DNA from 2 places in the Streptomyces sp. NBC_00273 genome. Region 2 is predicted to be linked to the other one. Evidence: riboswitches for the same ligand, from Rfam matches in the RefSeq annotation. Region 2 holds a riboswitch; the other holds the start of a gene.
The links. A riboswitch is a leader RNA that binds a small molecule or an ion and turns the genes downstream of it on or off. The one in region 2 is predicted to bind ZMP and ZTP.
Positions count from the first base shown of each region.

Region 1: it holds a riboswitch for ZMP and ZTP, as region 2 does, so the genes downstream of both, OG386_RS10445 (bifunctional 5,10-methylenetetrahydrofolate dehydrogenase/5,10-methenyltetrahydrofolate cyclohydrolase) here and glyA (serine hydroxymethyltransferase) in region 2, are expected to answer to the same signal.

Region 1 is NZ_CP108067.1:2,453,218-2,460,948, reverse strand. It holds gene OG386_RS10465 (ATP-binding protein) at 1-881, shown strand, start outside; gene OG386_RS10460 (vWA domain-containing protein) at 884-2,695, shown strand; gene OG386_RS10455 (RNA polymerase sigma factor) at 2,774-4,366, opposite strand; gene OG386_RS10450 (class I SAM-dependent methyltransferase) at 4,580-5,341, opposite strand; ZMP/ZTP riboswitch at 5,399-5,501, shown strand; gene OG386_RS10445 (bifunctional 5,10-methylenetetrahydrofolate dehydrogenase/5,10-methenyltetrahydrofolate cyclohydrolase) at 5,598-6,443, shown strand; gene OG386_RS10440 (NAD(P)/FAD-dependent oxidoreductase) at 6,572-7,731, opposite strand, start outside.
Region 2 is NZ_CP108067.1:4,337,419-4,345,149, reverse strand. It holds gene pdxR (MocR-like pyridoxine biosynthesis transcription factor PdxR) at 1-669, shown strand, start outside; gene OG386_RS18575 (hypothetical protein) at 836-1,669, opposite strand; gene OG386_RS18570 (hypothetical protein) at 1,786-2,085, shown strand; gene OG386_RS18565 (glutathionylspermidine synthase family protein) at 2,093-3,295, shown strand; gene rocD (ornithine--oxo-acid transaminase) at 3,311-4,516, opposite strand; ZMP/ZTP riboswitch at 4,646-4,736, shown strand; gene glyA (serine hydroxymethyltransferase) at 4,771-6,039, shown strand; gene trpS (tryptophan--tRNA ligase) at 6,180-7,193, shown strand; gene OG386_RS18545 (2'-5' RNA ligase family protein) at 7,291-7,731, shown strand, end outside.

The DNA of each region.
Region 1 (7,731 bases), 1.9 Mb from region 2:
AGGACCTGATCGGCGTCCCGCAGATCCGCGACGGCCGGTCCGTCTTCTGCCCGCCCGAGGCCATCGCCCGCGACGAGCCGTACTGCCTCTTCCTCGACGAGCTCAACGCCGCGAGCCCGGACGTCCAGGAGGCCTTCTACTCGCTGATCCTCGACCGCCGGATCGGCTCCTACGAGCTGCCGGCCGGCTCCATCGTCATCGGCGCGGGCAACCGGGCCACCGACAACGCGCTGGCCCGGCCGATCGCCTCCGCGCTGGTCAACCGCCTCACCCACGTCCACCTCCAGGCGTCCGCGGGGGACTGGCTGGTCTGGGCCGGCGAGCACGGCATCCACCCCTGGGTCACCGACTACCTCACCGACCGTCCCGACCACCTCTGGTCGCAGCCGCCCAAGACGGAGGAGCCCTTCTCCACCCCGCGCTCCTGGCACATGCTCTCCGACGCCCTGCACTCCTTCGGCGCGGAACTGGACGAGCAGACCCTCAAGGTGATCGCGCACGGCACCCTCACCCCCGCGCACGCCGTCTCCTTCTGCGGCTACGCCAAGATCGTGCGGCACAGCTTCGGCATCGAGGCGATCATGAAGGGCGACGCCTCCTGGCCCACCCGCCCCGCCGACCGCGACCTGCTCTACTACCTCGCCGAGGCCTTCCGCGGCCGCCTGGTCAAGGAGCTGCCCGCGCAGCGCGAGCACGTCTCGCCCGCCCTGCGCCAGACCGCCTACCGGGCCAAGGCGCTGCTGGTCCAGCTCGCCGAGATCTCCGTGGAGGTGGCGCAGACCGTCATCGCCGAGGACGTCGACGGCCTGCCGGTGCTGCCCTCCTGGTTCCTCGTGGAGGCCGCCCGGGACATGCCGCGCCTGGTCGAGGCCCGCCGGTGAGCGTGTCGCGCCCCCGGCCGAAGAAGGCCGCCCCGCCCGACCCCGCCGCGCAGGCCTTCGCCGAGGGGCTCGCCCTGGTCAAACGGAACCCGGCCCTCGCCGCCGTCGGCGGAAGCGTGTGCGAGCAGTCCAAGTGTCCCCGGACCCCCGCCGCGGGCCTGGTCGCCGTGGACTCCAACGGCGTCCTCCACGTCCGCTCCGGGCTGCGCGCCGACCCCGCGGCCTGGGCCTGGGCCCTCGCCCACGCCCTGCTCCACCTCGGCTTCGGCCACGTCCCGGCCGCGGCCGTCGACCAGCGCGTGCAGCCCGACCGCTTCGACCTCGCCGCCCGCTGCGCCGTCGTCAACCGCTTCCTGCTGACCCAGCCGTCGCTCCGGCCCCCGGACGACCTCCCTGCCGAGTACCCCGGCGGTGACGAGGAACTGCTCGCGGCCCGCTGGCGCCGGGACGGCATCCCCGCCGCCCTCGCACACTGCGGCACCGCCGGCGACCACCCCGACCAGCTCCTGGTCGCCTGGCCCGCATGGAACTCCGCCCAGGTCCCCGACTGGGAGACCGCGTTCGCGCACGCCCTGACCCGCAGCGTCTCCGCCGCCATGGAGGTCGCGGGCGGGCGCCGCGACCGGGTCACGGGGCAGCGCGTGGCGCAGCGCCCGTGGGACCGCGCCCTGAACTGGTTCGTCTCCTCGTACCCGCTCCTCGGCGGCCTGGCCAGCGGCCTGAAGATCGTCGCCGACGCCGAGCTGGCCCGCGCCCAGGGCATCGACATCGCCGCGGTCAGTGCCACCGCCGGGGAGATCTACGTCAACCCGCTGCGCAGCTTCGAGGACGAGGAATGGCGGTTCATCCTGGCCCACGAGATGCTGCACGCCGCCCTGCGCCACGGCGAGCGCCGCGGCGCCCGGGACCCGTACCTGCACAACGTGGCCGCCGACTACGTGGTCAACGGGTGGCTCGTCGAGATGGGCGTCGGCGAGATGCCCGCCGGGCTGCTGTACGACCCGGAGCTGAGGGACCTCTCCGTCGAGGAGGTCTACGACCGGATCACCGCAGACCTGCGCCGGATGCGCCGCCTCGCCACCCTGCGCGGCAAGGGCCGCGGGGACATCCTGGGCGAGCCGCTGCCCCACCCGGGCAGCGCGCCGTACACCGACCTGGACGAGTTCTACCGGCGCGGCTTGGTCCAGGGCTTCGACCTGCACGCGTACGGGGAGCGCGGCCTGCTGCCCGCCGGGCTGATCCAGGAGATCCGGGCCCTGGCCCACCCGCCCGTGCCGTGGGACGCCCGGCTCGCCCGCTGGTTCGACGAGTACGTGCCGCGCCCCGAGCCGGTACGGAGCTTCGCGCGTCCGGCGCGCCGCCAGGCTTCCACCCCGGACATCCCGCGCGCGGGCCGCTACTTCCCGCCCGAGGAGGTCGCCCGCTGCACCTTCGGCGTGGTGCTCGACACCTCGGGGTCGATGAACGCCGCCCTGCTCGGCAAGGCACTGGGCGCGATCGCCTCGTACGCCGAGGCCCGCGACGTACCGGCGGCACGGGTCGTCTTCTGCGACGCGGCGCCGTACGACGCGGGCTATCTGCCCCCGACCGAGATCGCGGGCCGGGTACGGGTCCGCGGGCGCGGCGGCACCGAGCTGCAGCCGGGCATCGACCTGCTGCAGCGGGCGGAGGACTTCCCGCCCGGGGCCCCGGTGCTCGTGATCACGGACGGCTGGTGCGACATCCTGCGCATCCGGCGGGAACACGCCTACCTGATCCCCCAGGGCGCCTCCCTGCCGTTCACCCCCAAGGGCCCCGTCTTCCGTCTGACCTGACCTGCCCTGCCCTGACCGGACGCAGAACGCCCCCGACCCGCGGATCCGCGGGTCGGGGGCGTTCTGGAGGAGATCGACTCAGTCGAGGTAGTCGCGCAGCACCTGCGAACGCGACGGGTGGCGCAGCTTCGACATGGTCTTGGACTCGATCTGGCGGATGCGCTCACGGGTGACCCCGTACACGCGGCCGATCTCGTCCAGGGTCTTCGGCTGGCCGTCGTTGAGGCCGTAACGCATGGAGACCACGCCCGCCTCGCGCTCCGAGAGCGTGCCCAGGATGGACTGGAGCTGCTCCTGGAGGAAGGTGAAGGAGACCGCGTCCGCCGGGACGACCGCCTCGGAGTCCTCGATGAGGTCACCGAACTCGCTGTCGCCCTCCTCACCCAGGGGGGTGTGCAGGGAGATCGGCTCGCGGCCGTACTTCTGGACCTCGATGACCTTCTCGGGGGTCATGTCGAGTTCCTTGCCCAGCTCCTCCGGGGTGGGCTCGCGGCCCAGGTCCTGGAGCATCTGGCGCTGCACGCGGGCGAGCTTGTTGATGATCTCGACCATGTGCACGGGGATGCGGATCGTGCGCGACTGGTCGGCCATGGCACGCGTGATCGCCTGCCGGATCCACCAGGTCGCGTACGTGGAGAACTTGAAGCCCTTGGTGTAGTCGAACTTCTCCACGGCGCGGATCAGGCCGACGTTGCCTTCCTGGATCAGGTCCAGGAAGAGCATGCCGCGGCCCGTGTAGCGCTTGGCGAGGGAGACCACGAGGCGGAGGTTGGCCTCCAGCAGGTGGTTCTTCGCACGGCGGCCGTCCTCGACCAGGATCTCCAGCTCGCGCTTGAAGGCGGGCTTGTGGTCCTCTTCCTCTTCGAGCTTGTACTCGGAGAAGAGACCCGCCTCGATGCGCTTGGCGAGCTCCACCTCCTGCTCGGCGTTGAGGAGCGGCACCTTGCCGATGAGCTTGAGGTAGTCCTTGACGGGGTCGGCGGTGGCGCCGGCCACCATGACCGTCTGCGCCGGGGCGTCGTCCTCGTCGTCGTCGGACAGGACGAAGCCCTGGGTGCCGCCGGCCTTGGGCGCCTCGTCCTCGGCCTCGTCGACCAGGTCCTCGGCAGCCCAGTCCTCGCCCTCGACGACGGGGGTCTCGCCCTCGTCGGCGTCCTTGGCGCTGGTCTTCTTCGCCGCGGTCTTCTTCACGGCGGTCTTCTTCACGGCGGTCTTCTTGACCGTGCGCTTCTTCGGCTCGGCGGCGGCCTCGGCCGACGCCTCGTCTCCGATGGCAGCGGCCGACGAAGCGGATATCGCCGTGGCGGTGGTGGCAGCCGTGGCCGCGGTGGTGACCGCGGTCTTGCGGGCGCCGATGGGGCGCGGCGCGGCGGTGGCCTTCTTGGCCACGGTGCGGGCCGGGGCGGCGGCAGCCTTGCGGGGCTTCTTGGCGGCAGCCTTGGTGGCGGGGGCCGCGCTGACGTGAAGGGCGACACCCTCCTCGTCCAGGACCTGGTTCAGGCTGCGCAGGACCCGCTTCCACTGGTCCACCGGGATGCGGCCGGCCTCGAAGGCCTGGCGCACGTCGTCACCGTTGATGTGACCCTGCTCGCGGCCGCGCTCGACGAGCGCGACAAGGGCCTCGGATTCGGCGATCTCCGGAGGGAACGTACGGGACGGGCTGAGCGACACAAGGAGCCTCTCGTTGCGAACAGATAAGGGTGGACGGGACATCATCGCGCGAACTCGGGAAACAGACCGGAGGGGGGTCTGTATTCCGGGCCGCGCGAGGACACCTGTCGGTTCATCGCATGCCCGAGTCGATTCGTTACGCGCTGAATTGAGTGACCTGCGCCACGCTGTGGCCACGCAACCGATCCGGCGTAGATCCGTCCGCCCTTCAGATCAGCCCGTTTTGCGGGCTTCGATGAGGAAGCGGGCGGTGTGAGCGACGAACGGACCTTCGCGTTCGATCCGTTCGTGGAGCTCGCGCAACCGGTCCCGGTACTGCCCGACCGTGAAGCCGGGCACCATCCAGATCACCTTCCGTAGAAAGTAGATCACGGCTCCGATGTCGTGGAACTCCGTGCGCAGTCGCTCGGAGCGCAGATCGAGGACTTCGAGCCCGGCCGCGGTGGCGTCGGCAACCGCGTCGTCGGGGTGCCGGGCGCGCCGGACCTCCTCCGGCTGCGGGCCGAGGAAGTACTCGACGAGCTCGAAGACGCTCGCCGGACCGACCTGCTGCGAGAGGTAGCTGCCGCCCGGCGTCAGCACCCGCGCGATCTCCTTCCACCAGATGGTCACCGGGTGCCGGCTGGTCACCAGCTCGAAGGCCGCGTCGCCGAAGGGCAGCGGCGGCTCGTCGGCGTCGGCCACCACCACCGCGCCCAGCGGGTGCAGCAGCCGCGTCGCCTTCTCGATATTGGGCGGCCAGGACTCGGTGGCCGCCGTCAGCGGCGGCAGCGGAGCGCAACCGGCCAGGACCTCGCCGCCGCCGGTCTGGATGTCCAGCGCGGACCGCACCCGGGCCAGGCGGTCGGCCATCAGCCGTTGGTACCCCCAGGAGGGACGTTGCTCGGTGGCCCGGCCGTCGAGCCAGGAGAAGTCCCAGCCGTCCACGGAGACGGACTCGGCTTCGGCGACAAGATGGTCGAAAGTACGCGTCATGCATTGATCGTCCCAGGTCGGACGCCCGACAACCACCGAATATGTCGACTACAGTGGTCGGCGGGCCGTGACTGGCGTTCGGGTGGATCACCACCGGGGAGCGGCCCGGCGTACCTGTGGACCTCCGGTACGTCGGCTGCCGCGCGCCTGGGCGAACCGCGATCCGCAGCGACGTTCAGGAGACCCCGTGACGACTGCCCAGACTGCCACTGCCACTGCCACTGCCACTGCCCCTGCTGCCGGCTCCGCCCAGCTGATGGACGGCACGGCCCTCGCCCGCCGCATCTCGGAGCAGACCGCCGCCTACGCGGCGAAGATCACCGAGCGCACCGGCACCGCGCCCTGCCTCGCGACCGTGCTGGTCGGCGAGGACCCGGCCTCCGTGACCTACGTCCGCATGAAGCAGAACCGCTGCGCCAAGGCCGGGATCACCTCCCGCCACGTCGAGCTGCCGGCCGAGACCACCACCGAGGAGCTGGTGGCCACCCTCACCGCGCTGTCCGAGGACCCGGAGATCAGCGGCATCCTGCTCCAGCACCCCGTCCCGCACCACATCGACGAGCGCGCCGCCTTCGAGGCCATCGCCCCGGGCAAGGACGTCGACGGGGTCACCATGCACTCCTTCGCCGCCATGGGCTTCGGACTGCTGGGCTTCGTCTCCTGCACCCCCGGCGGCATCATGCGGCTGCTCGCCGCCTACGACGTCGACCTGACCGGCAAGCACGCCGTCGTCGTCGGCCGCAGCGCGATCCTGGGCAAGCCGGCCGGGATGCTGCTGCTCGAGCAGAACGCCACCGTCACCTACTGCCACTCGCGCACCCAGGACCTGCCCTCGATCGTGCGCCAGGCGGACGTGCTGGTCGCCGCCGTCGGCAAGGCCGAGTTCATCCGGGGCGAGGACATCAAGCCGGGCGCGGTGGTCCTGGACGCCGGGTACAACGAGGGCAACGTCGGCGACGTGCACTTCGAGTCGGCCGCCGCCCGGGCCTCGCTGATCACGCCGGTGCCGGGTGGTGTCGGCCCGATGACCATCGCCGTACTGCTGGAGCAGACCGTGCAGGCGGCCGCCGCGCAGGCCGGACTGGACCTCGCCGAGCTCTGATCCCACCACGCGGCTCCCGCGTACGACGTACGCACGCGCTCACGCACGCACGCCCCGGCCCCGGTCCGGGGCGTCGTGCTTTCCCCGGGAGCCGGTGGGCCGGTCCGGACGCACGGGGCCCGTGCGCCTCAGGCGCCGACCGGGTCGGGATCCGGGTCCGCCCACGGGCTGGTGCCGGTGTCCGGGCCGGTGCCGGTGTCCGTGCCGGGTGCCCGGTCGAGCCCGGCGACGGCCCGCTCGGCGGCGGTGAGCGGCGGCGCCTTCAGCGCGCCCCGGTCCGAGGCGCGCAGGACGTGCCAGACCACCGACGGGTGGATCCAGTGGGTGGGTGCGGTGCTCATGGTGAGGACCTTGAGCAGGGCGGCGGTGAGCGCCTCGTCGGTGGTCGCTCCCGTCATCAGCCGGTTGACGTACCCGTTGAGCAGGCCGGTGCCGGCGCGCGGCTTCATTCCGGTGGCCCCGGGATACAGGATGTCCTGCGACGTGGCGAGCTCCCAGGCGGTGCTGACCTGCGGGGCGATGGCGCGCTGCGCCTCGCGGCCGATGCCGGGGTGCCCCAGTCCCTTCGCCCGCAGCAGGGTGCGTACGGCCAGGATGCCCTGGGCCGCGACGGACATGCCCTGTCCGTACAGCGGATTGAAGGTGGCGACGGAGTCGCCGACGGCGAAGAACCCGTCGGGCAGCTCGGCCTTCTCGAAGTAGATCCGGCGGTTGGCGGTGCCCTGGGTGACGGCGACGTCCGTCAGGGGCTTGCGCCCCTCCAGGAGCTCACCGACGATCGGGTCGCGGACGGCCTTGGCGAACGGGATGAAGGCGTCGGGGTCGCCGGTCGGCTGGCCGCCCCGGGTCCCGGAGAGGGTGGCCTGCCACTGGCCGTTCTCGATGGGCACGATCGTGGCCGTCCGGCCCGGTACGGGCACCCTGGGATCGGACTGGACGTTGACGATGGGGAAGCCCATCTCGTGGGCTCCGGCCGGGGCTTCGAAGATCCTCGTCGCGTAGACGAGGCCCGAGTCGACCTCGGCCAGCCGGATGCCGGTGACGCCGAGCGCCTGGAGCCAGGTCCGGGCGCGCGAGCCGCGGCCGCTCGCGTCGATCACGAGGTCGGCGGTCACCAGCCGGCCCGCTTCCTCAGGGGTGTCGACCAGCACGCCGGTGACCCGGGACGCCGTGCCCTCCAGGGCGCGGACCCGGCTCCGCTGGAGCGTGGAAACCCCCTTCAGACCGGTCACCCGGGCGCGGACCACCGAGTCGAGGAGATCGCGACTGCAGGAGATGTTGAACTGCT
Region 2 (7,731 bases):
GCGGTGCTGCTGACCCCGGCGCACCAGTTCCCCACGGGCGTCGCCCTGACCCCGGCCCGGCGGGCGGCCGCGGTCGACTGGGCCCGGACCACGGGCGGGCTCATCCTGGAGGACGACTACGACGGGGAGTTCCGCTACGACCGTCAGTCGGTCGGCGCGCTGCAGGGCCTGGACCCGGACCGGGTGGTGTACCTCGGGACGGCCAGCAAGTCGTTGGCACCCGGGCTGCGGATGGGCTGGATGGTGGTTCCGCCGGGGCTGCTGGAGGAGGTGCTGGCCGCCAAGCGGCCCATGGACTGGGCGTGTGGCGCGCTGGATCAGCTGACGCTGGCGGAGTTCATCACCTCCGGGGCGTACGACCGGCACGTGCGCGGGATGCGGCTGCGGTACCGGCGGCGCCGGGACGAGCTGGTGGCGGCGGTGGGGGACCGGGTGGGCGTGTCGGGGATCGCGGCGGGGCTGCACGCGGTGCTGGACCTCCCGGAGGGGCTGGAGCGGTCGGTCCTGCAGTCGGCGGCCTGGCAGGACCTGGCGTTGCACGGGCTGGGACGGTTCCGGCATCCGGATGCGGATCCGGCGCCGCGGGATGCGGTGGTGGTGGGTTACGGGACCCCGCCGGACAGCGCGTGGTCCCCGACCCTGGCGGCCCTGTCGGCGGCCCTCCCGTGACCTGCGGCGCCGTTGCCGGGGGCGCTGCCCTCGGACCCCCGCGCCTCAAACGCCGGCGGGGCTGGAGGGTCGCCTCAAACGCCGGCGGGGCTGGAGGAGCGCCTCGAACGCCGGCGGGGCTGGAAGCTGAAAGAGGTCAGCCGGCGGGGCTGGAAGCTGAAAGAGGTCAGCCGGTGGGGGCGGATTCGGCCGGGGTCGGGGGCTCGCCGAAGCGGGCCAGGGCCAGGGAGCCGGCCACCGCCACGGCGAAGCCCGTCACCGCCAGCCAGGCCAGGCCCTCGCGGGTGCTGTCGCCGAGCCAGACCACGCCCACCACCGCCGGGCCGATCGTCTCGCCGATGACCATGCCCGCCGTCGCCACCGTCACCGAGCCGCGCGCCAGGGCCGAGGTGAGGAGCAGGAAGGCCGCGCCGCCGCCCAGCAGGAGGGCGTACAGGGCCGGGTTGCGCAGGTCCCACGGCGAGTCGATGAGCCGTACCGAGACCTCCACGACCCCGAAGCCCGTCCCCGCCGCGAGGCCGAGCACCAGCGCCCGCGGTCCGTCCGGGAGCCGGCCCGCGAACACGCCGACCAGCAGCACCAGCCCGGCCACCGCCAGCATTCCCAGTTCCAGCGCCGTCGACCCGGTCCCCGTGCCCTCCTCGCCGGCGGAGAGCCCGAGCATCAGCAGCCCCGCGCACACCACCGCCACCGCGCCCCACTCGGTCCGGGACAGCCGCACCTTCAGCAGCCGCGCCGCGACCACCGCCGTCACCGCCAGGCTGGCCGCCAGCGCCGCCCCCACCGCGTAGATGGGGATGTGCCGCAGGGCGATGATCTGGAGCACGAAACCGGCTCCGTCGAGGCCCAGACCCGCCAGGTACCGCCACTGCCGCACGGCCCGCAGGAACAGCGCCGTGTCCACTCCGGACCCGCTGCCGGGCTCCGCCGCCCGCGCCGCGACCGCCTGCAGCACCGAGGCCGTACCGAAGCAGACCGCCGCACCGAGCGCACAAATCATCCCAATCAGCACGAACTGACTCTAGGTCACGGATCTCACAGCGGCCGGATTCCTTCGGCCGGTGACCCCGCTCTACTCTGTCGGCAGCACGCGAGGCCCCAGGGGGAGCAGCAGACATGGACAGCAGCAGCACCAATCAGCGCCGGATGCGCTCCGGCGCCGTCGCCCTCGGCGGCATGGGCCTGCTCGCGGCCACCCTCGTGGCCTGCGGCAGCAGCGACGAACCGGACAAGCGCTGCGCCTCCCGCTCCACGCTGCAGCACCTGAACAATAAGGAGTGCAAGAGCGGCGGCACCGGCTCGTACTACTACGGCGGCTACGTGGCCGCAGGCAAGGTCGCCGGCGGCAGCTTCGAGAAGTCCGCCGTCACCCGCAACGGCATCGGCGGGAACACCTCCGGCTCCAGCGGCGGCTGATCGCACCATGGAGCGGCACACCATCGAGCCCCGTCCCGACTGGCAGAAGACCGTCGAGGAGCAGGGTCTGATCTATCCCCTGACCCGCTACCCCGACGACTCCCTGCGCCCCTACTGGGACGAGAGCGCGTACTACTCCTTTTCGCTCCCCGAGGTCGAGGCCCTGGAGAACGTCGTCGAGGAGCTGCACGCCATGTGCCTGGCCGCGGCCGCGCACATCGTCGAGCACGACCGCTTCGCCGACCTCGGCATCACCGACCCGAAGCTCGCCGCGCTGATCGCCGAGTCCTGGCGGCGCCGCGCCGAACAGCCCTCCCTGTACGGCCGTTTCGACCTGCGCTACGACGGCACCGGCAGCCCGGCCAAGATGCTGGAGTACAACGCCGACACCCCCACGTCCCTGGTGGAGGCGGCCAGCCCGCAGTGGTTCTGGATGGAGGAGCGCTTCCCCGGCGCCGACCAGTGGAACTCCCTCCACGAGCGCCTCGTCGACGCCTGGCGGCGCCAGGCCGAGCTGCTCCCGCCCGGCCCGCTGCACTTCGCGCACTCCGAGGCCGACGAGCTCGGCGAGGACCTGATGACGGTCGCCTACCTCCAGGAGACCGCCGAGCAGGCCGGCCTGGAGACCCAGGCCCTGTCCGTCGAGCAGATCGGCTGGGACAGCCTGTCCGGCCGGTTCGTGGACGAGAAGCTCCGCTTCATCCGCTCCTGCTTCAAGCTCTACCCGTGGGAGTGGCTGGCCACGGACGAGTTCGGCCCGCACGTCCTCGGCACGTACGACCACGGCGGCGGCACCGGCTCCACCTGCTGGATCGAGCCGCTGTGGAAGATGCTGCTGTCCAACAAGGCGCTGCTCGCGATCCTGTGGGAGCTCTTCCCGGAGCACCCCAACCTGCTGCCCGCCTACCTCGACGGCCCGCGCGAGCTCGCCGAGCCCGGGTCCGACGGTTACGTGGCCAAGCCCCTCCTCGGCCGTGAGGGCGCGGGGGTCACCCTGCACGGGCCGGGCGGGGGCGGCGAGCCGTTCGTACCGCAGGAGGGGGAGCAGTACTGCTTCCAGGGCCTGGCCCCGCTGCCCGACTTCGACGGCAACCGGGTGGTGCTCGGCGCATGGGTCGTCGAGGACGAGGCGGCGGGGCTCGGCATCCGCGAATCGGCGGGGCCGGTCACGGACGAGTACGCCCGCTTCCTGCCCCACGTCATCCTCTGACCGATACGGACGGGACTACGCGCCGAGCACCGACCGGAGCTGGTCCAGGCCCCAGTCCAGGTCCTCCTTGCTGATCACCAGCGGCGGGGCGATCCGGATCGTCGACCCGTGGGTGTCCTTCACCAGCACCCCGAGCTCCATCAGCTTCTCGGAGATCTCCCGGCCGGTGCCCCGCGACGGGTCGATGTCGACGCCCGCCCACAGCCCGCGGCCGCGTACGGCCGTCACCGCGCCCCCGCCGACCAGCAGGTTCAGCTGCCGGTGCAGGTGCTCGCCCAGCTCGGTGGCGCGGCCCTGGAACTCGCCGGTCCGGAGCATCGCGATCACCTCCAGCGCGACCGCGCACGCGAGCGGGTTCCCGCCGAAGGTGGACCCGTGCTGCCCGGGCCGGAACACCCCGAGCACGTCCCGGTCGGCGACCACGGCCGACACCGGCACCACGCCGCCGCCGAGCGCCTTGCCGAGGATGTAGACGTCCGGGACGACGCCCTCGTGCTCGCACGCGAAGGTCCGGCCGGTGCGCCCCAGCCCCGACTGGATCTCGTCCGCCATGAACAGGACGTTCCGCTCGCGGGTCAGCTCCCGTACGCCGCTCAGGTACCCGGCGGGCGGCACCAGCACCCCCGCCTCGCCCTGGATCGGCTCCAGCAGTACGGCCACCGTGTTCTCGGTGACGGCGTGGGCCAGCGCGGTGAGGTCCCCGTACGGAACGATCTCGAAGCCCGGCGTGTACGGGCCGAAGTGGTCGCGGGCGTCGTGGTCCGTGGAGAAGGAGACGACGGTCGTGGTGCGCCCGTGGAAGTTGTCGGCGGCGACCACGATCTTGGCGTGCCCGTCCGGGACGCCCTTGACCTCGTAGCCCCACTTGCGGGCGGTCTTCACCGCCGTCTCCACGGCCTCCGCCCCCGTGTTCATGGGGAGCACCATCTCCTTGCCGCACAGTGCGGCGAGCTCGGTACAGAACGCGGCGAAGCGGTCGTGGTGGAAGGCGCGCGAGGTGAGCGTGACCCGATCCAGCTGGGCGTGGGCCGCGTCGATCAGACGGCGGTTGCCGTGCCCGAAGTTGAGGGCCGAGTACCCGGCGAGCATGTCGAGGTACCTGCGGCCCTCGACATCCGTCATCCAGGCGCCTTCCGCGGACGCGACGACCAGGGGCAGCGGATGGTAGTTGTGCGCACTGTGGGCGTCCGCGGCGCGGATGGCATCAGCAGTTGTCGACACGGGGTCTCCGATCGTCCGTCCGGCGCGGTGAGCGCCGGTGCAGCGGTGACGAGGGTGGCGTCACCTTCTTATCGTCGCTCGCATCGCGGACGCAGAAACCTCTCTTCCGGCGCGCCCGCTAAGGTGTGCGGTACGCACGGCGACTGGCGTACGGAGAACCAACTCCGGGGGAGTCGTGCGCGCTCGACCGCATACAGGGCCGCTCGCCTGGGCCTCGCGGGGTACCGATCACATCGACCCCGGAGGAGCCCGCCATGTCCGCGAGCCGCCATCCCGCCCTGTTCGCCGCCGACCCCGAGCTGGCCTCGTTCGTCGCGGCGGAGGAAGTGCTGCAGGCGCAGACCCTGCGCCTGATCCCCAGCGAGAACTACGTGTCCGCGGCCGTCCTCGAAGCCTCCGGCACCGTGCTGCAGAACAAGTACAGCGAGGGCTACCCCGGCCGCCGCTACTACGAGGGCCAGCAGAACATCGACCGCGTCGAGGCGCTGGCGATCGAGCGGGCCAAGGGCCTGTTCGGCGTGGACCACGCCAACGTGCAGCCGTACTCCGGCTCGCCCGCCAACCTGGCCGTGTACCTGGCCTTCGCGAAGCCGGGCGACACGGTGATGGGCATGGCCCTGCCGATGGGCGGGCACCTCACCCACGGCTGGGGCGTCTCGGCGACCGGTTCCTGGTTCCGGGGCGTGCAGTACGGCGTCCGCGCCGATACGGGGCTCATCGACTACGACGCGGTGCGCGAGCTGGCCCTCTCCGAGCGGCCCAAGGTGATCTTCTGCGGCGGTACCGCCCTGCCGAGGACCATCGACTTCGCCGCCTTCGCCGAGATCGCCCGCGAGGCGGGCTCGATCCTGGTCGCCGACGTGGCCCACATCGCGGGCCTGATCGCGGGCGGCGCGCACCCGTCCCCGGCGGACCACGTCGACGTCATCTCCACCACCACGCACAAGACCCTGCGCGGTCCGCGGGGCGCGATGCTGATGTGCCGGGAGGAGCACGCGAAGGCCATCGACAAGGCGGTCTTCCCGGGCCTGCAGGGCGGCCCGCACAACCAGACCACGGCCGGTATCGCGGTGGCGCTGCACGAGGCCGCGCAGCCGTCCTTCGTCTCGTACGCCCACGCGGTCGTCGCCAATGCCAAGGCGCTGGCCGCGGCGCTGCTGGAGAAGGGCTTCGACCTGGTCTCGGGCGGTACGGACAACCACCTGATCCTGATCGACCTGACGGGCAAGGACGTGCCGGGCAAGATCGCGGCGAAGGCCCTGGACCGGGCGGGCATCGTCGTGAACTACAACACGGTGCCGTTCGACCCGCGCAAGCCGTTCGATCCCTCGGGGGTGCGGATCGGTACGCCGTCGCTGACGTCGCGGGGGCTGTCCACGGAGCACATGCCGGTGGTGGCGGACTGGATCTCGCGCGCGGTGGACGCCGCCGCGAAGGGGGACGAGCAGGCGCTCGCCGTGATCCGCGCCGAGGTCACGGACCTCATGGCCGCCTTCCCGGCCCCGGGCCTGCCGCTGTCCTGACCCGCGGCGCCGCTACTGGGGCTCCGCCCCAGACCCCGCGCCTCAATCGCCGGCGGGGCTGAAATTTCCAGCCCCGCCGGCGATTGAGGCGCGGGTGTGGGCGGGCACGGGCCCGCCCCCGCACCTGAGAGAATGAAGCCATGGCTTCTGATCGTCCTCGCGCGCTCTCCGGCATCCAGCCCACCTCCGGTTCGTTCCACCTCGGGAACTACCTCGGAGCCATCCGCCAGTACGTCGCCCTGCAGGAGACGCACGACGCCTTCTACATGGTGGTCGACCTGCACGCGATTACCATGCCGCAGGATCCGAAGGACCTGCGCGCGAACACCCGCCTCTCCGCCGCCCAGCTGCTGGCCGCCGGCCTGGACCCCGAGCGCTGCACGCTCTTCGTCCAGAGCCACGTGCCCGAGCACGCGCAGCTCGGCTGGGTCATGAACTGCATCACCGGTTTCGGCGAGGCCAGCCGGATGACCCAGTTCAAGGACAAGTCCGCCAAGGGCGGGGTCAACAGCGCCAGCGTCGGCCTGTTCACGTACCCGATCCTCCAGGTCGCCGACATCCTGCTCTACCAGGCGAACGCCGTCCCCGTCGGCGAGGACCAGCGCCAGCACATCGAGCTGACCCGCGACCTGGCCGAGCGCTTCAACAGCCGGTTCGGTCAGACGTTCACCCTGCCCGCCGCGCACATCGTCAAGGAGGTCGCGAAGATCTACGACCTCCAGGACCCGGCGATCAAGATGTCGAAGTCCGCGTCGTCCCCCAAGGGCCTGATCAACCTCCTCGACGAGCCCAAGGTCACCGAGAAGAAGATCAAGAGCGCGGTCACCGACACCGAGGCCGAGATCCGCTTCGACTCCGAGAAGAAGCCCGGCGTCAGCAACCTGCTCACGATCTACTCCACCCTCACGGGCGAGACCATCGCCGAGCTGGAAGCCAAGTACGAGGGCAAGGGCTACGGCGCGCTGAAGACCGACCTGGCCGGTGTGATGGTCGATTTCGTCACACCGTTCAAGAAGCGGACCCAGGAATACCTGGACGACCCGGAGACGCTGGACTCCCTCCTGGCCAAGGGCGCGGAGAAGGCCCGCGCGGTCGCCGCCGAGACGCTCGCACAGGCCTACGACCGCCTCGGTCTGCTGCCCGCCAAGCACTGACGAACGCAACTACGGACCGAGAGCCCTGGCACGAATGGGGGTGCTGCCGCCACACTGGGGCGGCAGCAGTCCACAGCGACAAGCGGAGGAGAGATACGTGGGGACCGTAACGCTCGGCGTTTCGATCGCGGTCCCGGAGCCGTACGGCAGCCAGCTCCAGGAGCTGCGCGCGGGCTTCGGGGACGCTGCCGCGCACGGCATCCCCACGCACGTCACCCTCGTCCCGCCCACCGAGGTGGAGGCGGACCGGCTCCCCGCGATCAGGGCCCACCTGGTCGAGGTCGCGGCCGCCTTCCGGGCCTTCCGGATGCGGCTGGCGGGCACGGGAACCTTCCGCCCCCTCTCGCCGGTCGTCTTCGTCAAGATCGCCGAAGGGGCGCCGGGCTGCACCCGCCTCCAGAGCGAGGTCCGCGACCCCCAGGGGCCGCTCGAACGGGAGCTGGCGTTCCCGTACCACCCGCACGTCACGGTCGCCCACGGGATCTCCGAGGAGGCGATGGACCTGGCGTTCACGACCCTCGCCGAGTACACCGCCGAG